One region of the Azospira sp. MPR-E4 genome, then DNA from elsewhere that is predicted to be linked to it. Evidence: riboswitches for the same ligand, from Rfam matches in the RefSeq annotation. Region 1 holds a riboswitch; the other holds the start of a gene.

Region 1 (3,280 bases):
GATCGGGATCGGCCACCAGCAGGCGGCGGCTGCTGATGCTGGGCGTGGCATACATCTCATAGTTGGAGGGGGCGCGGAAGGCCTTGCCCAGGGAGCTGCGCAGGCTGGTGCCCGGGGTTAATCGATAGACTGCCGCCATTTTGGGAGAGAAGGCGGATTTGGTACGTTCCTGCATGTCCAAGCTGCCTGTCAGTGTTCCAACATATCGCTGCATCTCCCCTTGGGTGCTCCAGCGGTCATGGCGTCCGCCCAGATAAAGTGTGAGGTCGTCACCAAGGAAAATCTGATCTTGCAGGAACAGTGAGTTGGTACTGCTACTCCCATCGGATTGCTCATTGATGGCGCCGGTGGTGCTGTCCGGGGTGCGCCAGTTCGATAGTTGGTATACCTTGCGGTGCAGCTTGGCCCGGTTGGAGGCGATACCGATGATCAAGTATTGGTTGCTACCCACGGCAAAACCCAGTTGGGCCGATGCATCCAGGGTGGTGTTGGGAGTGCTGGTGCGGGTGCCCGGGCCGCCATCGAAGGTGGCACCGCCACCGGAACCGACATAGAAAGCCTCCCGGTCGAAGTAGCCCACATTGGCCTTGAGGTCGTAGCCATTGCCCAGCTTGCCGTCGAAACCGGCGAAATAGCGGGTCTCCTGGCGGTAGTTGGGATTGCTGGAATTCCAGAAGCTCGATTCCTTGATGCTGCCCAGCTTGTCGCCGTTGATGGAGACGTTGCTGGCGGGCAGGGCGAGGGGAGCGCCGTTCTTGCTCAGGTAGTTGTTGAAGCGCTCGAAGCCGATGCTGCTTTCGCTGCGGTTGAAGCCGGCGAAAAAGCGGGACTGGGCATCCAGGCTGTAATAGACCTTGGCATGCAGGTTGTTGGCGTGGGAGGAAATGGCGCCCTGGTCCCCCACCACATAGGCCTTCTTGCCATCCACCGTGGTGGTGGCCCGGCCGCCCTGGACCGCGTTGGCGCCGGTGCCGGTGGTGCCCACCGGCAGCACCACCAGGTCGCTGCCGGCGAAACCGGCCATGTCCTCGTAGCCGAAGCCCAGGGTGGCGGCCAGGCCGTTGTCCCACTTGTTGCGGTAGCTGGCTTCCACCGCACTGCGCTCGCCGTCGCCGAAGCCCCGGCTGACCTTGACCCGGGTTTCCTGCTTGGTGGGCACCTTGGTGATGACATTGACCACGCCGCCCATGGCGTCGCTGCCGTAGAGAGCCGAGGCGGAGCCGGGCACCACCTCGATCTGCTCCACCTCGCCCATGGGAATGCCCATCAGGCTGGCCAGGCCGCCGGCGTTGCCGTCGGAGAGACTCATGCCGTCCACCATCATCTTCACCCGGCCGTCGGAGAGGCCGCGGAAGGAGACGATGGGGGCGGTGTTGATGCGGGTGCTGGTGCCCAGGCCGTTGCGCATGTAGAAGCTGGGCACCTTGGCGGTGAGGGCGTCGCCGATGCGCACGGCGCCCGAGGCGTCCAGCTTGTCGGCCGTCACGACGGTGACGGCGGCCGGGGCCTCCAGGGTGGTCTGCTCGATGCGCGAGGCGGTCACCACCACGCTGCCCAGTTCCGTCTCGCCCTGCTCTCCGGCGGCCAGGGCGGCCTGGGAAAAGAGGGCGGCGATGGCGGCGGCCAGGAGGCGCCGCGGTTGTTGGTTGTTGATGCTCCCCATGTTGCTGTCTGACTCCAGTCGATGGCTACCGACCGGGCTTCGGGAAACGGGGGCACAAAGGATGAGGCGCGACCGCCGGCCCGAGGGCAGGCGGCAGAAACTCGGCTCAGAGGGAAAGGCCGGCGCTCCGATTCATGCTCCGCTCCGTCCGCAACCCCGCGGTCGGTGGCAGGTTCGTGCCGGCACCGTCCTCCATGGACGGCGGGCACGCAAAAATCAAAGGCCGGTCTCCGGGCTCGCCAGTCTTGATGTTCCGCCTTCCCAAGCCAGTCGCCGACCCCGGTGAGGGGGCGACGGGCTGGCTCAGTGGCTGGCGCTCCGGGGAGGAGGGCCGTGGAACATCCGCACTGGCTTACCGTTGCGGGGGCAGCCGAAGCTTGGGGCCGTGATGGCCGTTACTTCGTTCCCGTTTCACCCGGCGGCTGCTGCCGCCGGACACCTTTGACTGCTAATGGCTCCCTGGGGAGCCGGGATCGCAACTGCAGGCGATCAGGAGCGCGATCATACCCCCAATCCCGTCTATGACAAAAGTCTGTGTCCTGGGCTGCCCCATCCCCGCCAGGGGCCGGGGCAGCGTCCAGGGCACGGTGCAGCTGGTTGCCGCCCGGCTCAGTCCCAGGCCAGGGCGCCGCCGGTCTGGTACTCGGTGACGCGGGTTTCGAAGAAGTTCTTTTCCTTGCGCATGTTGGCCTGTTCGTCGAGCCAGGGCAGCACGTTCTCGGCGCCGGGGAAGGGCTCGGCCAGGCCCAGCTGGCGGGCGCGGCGGTTGGCGATGAAGCGGAACTGGTCCCGGTGCAGGTCGGCGTTGTAGCCCAGGATGGGCTCCCGCAGGATGTAACCGGCGTAGGCCGACTCGGCGGCTTCCGCCTCTTCCCACAGGGCCTTGACCTGGACCGGGTCCAGGGTCAGGTTTTCTTCCTGCAGGAGCTGGCGCACCACCCGGATGCCGAAGGCGCAGTGCAGCACTTCGTCGCGCATGATGTACTGCAGCTGCTCGGCGGTGCCCTTCATCAGGCCCCGGCGCTGCAGGGCGAAGATGGGAGTGAAGCCGTTGTAGAACCAGCAGCCTTCGAAGATGCCGGCGAAGAAGAGGTAGGAGAGGGTGAATTCGTGCAGGTTGTCCCGGTCCGTCAGGTCGAAGTCGGAACGCATCACCCGCTCCAGGCGGCGGTTGGCCAGGGCGATCTTGCCGTGGATTTCCGGCACCACCCGGTAGCGGTTGTAGATTTCCTTCTGGTCCAGGCCCAGGCTTTCGATGCAGTGCTGGTAGGTCCAGGTGTGCAGGGCCTCTTCATAGACCTGGCGGGCCTGGTAGATCTGCAGCTCCGGCGCGCTCATCTTCTCCATCACCGCCAGGCCGATGTTGCGCATGGCCAGGATGTCGGAGGTGGTGAGGTAGGACAGCACGTTCTCGAAGACGTGGCGCTCGGCCGGCGTCAGCTTGTGGTTGTAGTCGTGCACGTCCTGGGCCATGGAGATTTCCAGGGGCGTCCAGTGGTTGCGGTTGGCGTTGAGGAAGAACTCCCAGGCCCAGGGGTACTTGAAGGGCGCCAGCTGGTTGATGTCGGCCTTGCCGTTCACCACCCGCTTGTCTTCCGGGTTGATGGGGGCCAGGGA
Region 2 (3,280 bases), on a different contig from region 1:
ATCACCGGCAGCACTCCCAGGGCCAGGGGCGAATGGGAGAGGCCGAGGACGAAGATCACCGTGAGGATGGCGCAGCCGGAAAGGAGGCTCTTGGTGGCGGCCCAGATCAGCTCGCCCAGCATCACGTCCTCCAGCTCCAGGGGGGCGTTGAGCATGGCCTCCCAGGTCTTCTGCACGTGCATGCGGGAGAAGGCCGAATAAAGGGCTTCGAAGGTAGCGGCGTTCATGGTGCTGGCGCACACCGTGCCGGCGGCCAGGAAGGCCACGTAGGAGGTGCCTGCCACCTCCGGCAACATGCTGCCCAGGCCGTAGCCCAGGCCCAGCATGTAGATCAGGGGGTCGGCCAGGTTGCCCAGGATGGAAGGCAGGGCCAGCTTGCGCCAGACCAGGAAATTGCGTTGCCACACGGGGAACCAGCGGGCGGAAAGGCGGGGCGGCGCGTAGAGGGAAGCGGAGGAAGTGGCGGCATTCATGGCGCCATTATCCGGCCTTGGCGCCCGGAAGGTAAGCACCCCGGTCGGGGCGGGGCCGCCGACCGGGGGCAAACGGGCCTCGAACGGGCCTCAGCAGGCGCTGAAAACCGTCTCCGTGCCTTGGTCCCAGCCATCCCAGAGAAAGTCGTCGGACTTGCCATCGGCAATCAGGCGCAGGGCGTAGCGCACCTGTTCCTCGTAGAACTGGCAGAAGGCACCAGTCTTCTCCATGCCGCCGTTCATCTCGTTGGCCTCCGCCGGGCAGGGACTGCCGCAGAAGTGGCGGATGGGGCAGGAGGCGCAGGGCTCGAACTTGTCCACGTCCCGCCCGGTGACTTCCTTGAAGGCTGGCGATTCCAGGGCGGCGGCAACGCCGTCGGTGAACAGGTTGCCGCCCTCGAAGGCCGGCAGGCCGATGAACTCGCTGCAGGGAAAGAGGCCGCCGTCTGCCGCCAGGGCGAAGAAGGCCCGGCCGCCGCCGCAGGGGGAGATGTCGCACATCAGGCGCCGCGCCGTGGGAGCCAGGATGGCCAGCAGGATGTTGGCGAAGTTGGCCACCACCAGCTTGCGCCCGGTCTCCCGGTACAGCTCGTGGGTCCGCTCCAGGGCGGCGATGAAGGCCCGGGCGAAATCCCCGTCCGCCGGCTTGACCCCCCGGGCGCCGGAAAGGGTGCAGCGCACCGCGTTGAGCATGCAAGTGGGCACCTGGTGGCGGTGGAACAGCTCCACCATGTCGGTGAGGTGGGCCAGGTTCTCCGTGGTGCAGGTGGTGATGACGCTCCAGGAGCCGTAACCCTGGAGCCGCTCCATGGCCCGCAGCACGTGCTGGTGCACCCCCTGGCCGGCCCAGGTGTGGCGGGTGGCGTTGGTGATGGGGGCGGTGGGACCGTCCAGGGAAAGGCCGATGCTGACGTTGCGCTGCATGAGGAAGTCGGCGGCGGCATCGGTGAGCAGGGTGCCGTTGGTCTGCACACCGAAGGCGAAATCGTCCTGGAACAGGTCGATGGCGGCAAACAGGGCCTCCCGGTTCATCAGGGGTTCGGCGCCGTGGAAGATGAGGCGGGGCTTGCGCGCCCCCTCGCCGCCGTCCATCACCGTGGCGAAGTATTCCTTCAGCCGCTGCAGGGCCCCCAGCAGCCGTTCCGCCGGCATATCGCTGCCGTGGCGGCGCAGGGTGTCGGGGATGTAGCAGTAGGTGCAGTCCAGGTTGCAGCGTTCCGTCGGGTTCACATAGACGCCGGAGGGCTTCAGCTCGAAGCGGAGGGCGTGGATTTCCTGGGCGAACTTCGCCGCCTGGGCCTGGAAGCGCTCGGCCAGCTCGCTGCCGCACAATTCCGCCTCCACCCGGTCCTTGTCCACCAGGGACCAGAAGGCGGTCTCCGGGTGCAGCAGGGCCACGTAGCGCTCATGGCCGATGTCGTAGGGCTGCAGCCGGGGCAGATGGGGAGCCGGACCGTTCACTTGGCCGCCTTCCGGTCCATCAGGACGTAGTGGGAGAGGCCGATGCCGTCCGGGTTGCAGGACTTGCGGCTGGCGATGACCGGGGCCGGGGCGGCGGACTGGGTGGGCTGGACAGCGGCCTGCTGGGCAGTGGTGGCTTGGCTGGTAACTTGAGTGGTGGCTTTCATGGGGTCCTCCCGCGAAGGTATGAAAAAAAAAAAGCAAAAGGGCTCCGGCGGCCTGTCTCGAAAGAAACATGCCGCCGGAGCCCTTTGCCTGGAACTCCACGACTTCCGCCCGTCTTCTGGCTTACGGATCGACCGGTCCTGCTACTGGGTTCCCCCTTCCCGCCGCATTTTCTGCGGCAGTGGGTGGCGTGGAAAAACTGCACCACGCCGTGGAACGACCGTCCCCGATTACAGCGGCGGGCCCGCCACGGAGTTGCACCGTGTTCCGAAAGCGGAAGCCGAATGGGGGCGGATTCTGGCCGCCGGCCCGGGGAGGGTCAAGGCCGACGGCAGCTGGATTTGATCCAGGTAAAGCGCCTCTGTCCGGGGTCGGATTTTTGCCCGGCAGCCCTGCGCTTGCCTCCTTTCCCTGCCCCCTTGCCCTGCCCCCTTCAGCGCCCGCCTCCGGGCCCGCCGATGGCCCGCAGGGGCGCCGCCGGGCGCGGTGCCTCGCCGCCCGCGGCGGACTCCGGCTTTCTCTGGGCAGCGCCGCAGATGCGCTCCGGGTCCAGCACCTGGAGGATTTTTTCCCTGTCCGGCTGGCGCGGCTTGATGATGGCCTGCACGTAGCCGGCGTCCTGGCGGATCATCTCCGGGATCGGCTCCAGGCGCTCGGCGTCGAATTCGGGCACGGCATAGAGATCGTCCACCAGCAGCCCCATGAGGCCGTCCCGCACCCGCACCACGACGATCTGGCTGTGGTTGTCCACCTCCTTGGCCGGGTAGTTGAGGAGGAAGCGCATGTCCACCACCGGCACCAGGGTGCCGCTGTCGCCGCCACCGCTCTGGAAGCTGATGACGCCGCAAAGATAGCGGCGGGAGCCGCTCATGGGGGAAAGCCGGGCCGGGTCCACCGCCTCCAGCACTTCGGCCGCCGGCAGGCCGTACACCTTGTCGCCGACGATGAAGGTGGCCAGCTCCACGCTCTGCCCGCCCCGGGCGTGCAGGTCGCCGTAGCTGCCTTCCAGCACCGCCGGGCGCCGCTCCCGGGGGGCCGCGGCAGCACTGCCGTCGCCCACGGGAACGAACACCAGGGCCACCACGTCGTTGCTGTAGTCGCCGCTGTTCTTGAATTCCCGATAGCCGAAGGAGGCGGTGCTGCCGACGATCCAGGTGCGCCCGGCCAGCTGCACCACCCGG

Evidence for each region. Region 1 has a riboswitch for cobalamin ahead of AC1RTA_RS12560 (TonB-dependent receptor plug domain-containing protein). Riboswitches for the same ligand answer to the same signal wherever they lie in the genome.
Region 2: linked by a shared signal. The riboswitch ahead of cbpA (modified peptide precursor CbpA) and the one ahead of AC1RTA_RS12560 (TonB-dependent receptor plug domain-containing protein) in region 1 are both predicted to bind cobalamin.

What each region holds. Positions count from the first base shown of each region.
Region 1 is NZ_JBXAST010000044.1:24,066-27,345, forward strand. Features, by position in the region: gene AC1RTA_RS12560 (TonB-dependent receptor plug domain-containing protein) at 1-1,663, opposite strand, end outside; cobalamin riboswitch at 1,868-2,121, opposite strand; partial or broken gene AC1RTA_RS12565 (ribonucleotide-diphosphate reductase subunit beta) at 2,273-3,280, opposite strand, start outside.
Region 2 is NZ_JBXAST010000016.1:5,211-8,490, reverse strand. Features, by position in the region: gene AC1RTA_RS07060 (ABC transporter permease) at 1-473, opposite strand, end outside; gene cbpB (peptide-modifying radical SAM enzyme CbpB) at 564-1,934, opposite strand; gene cbpA (modified peptide precursor CbpA) at 1,931-2,101, opposite strand; cobalamin riboswitch at 2,192-2,392, opposite strand; gene AC1RTA_RS07045 (chemotaxis protein CheW) at 2,533-3,280, opposite strand, start outside.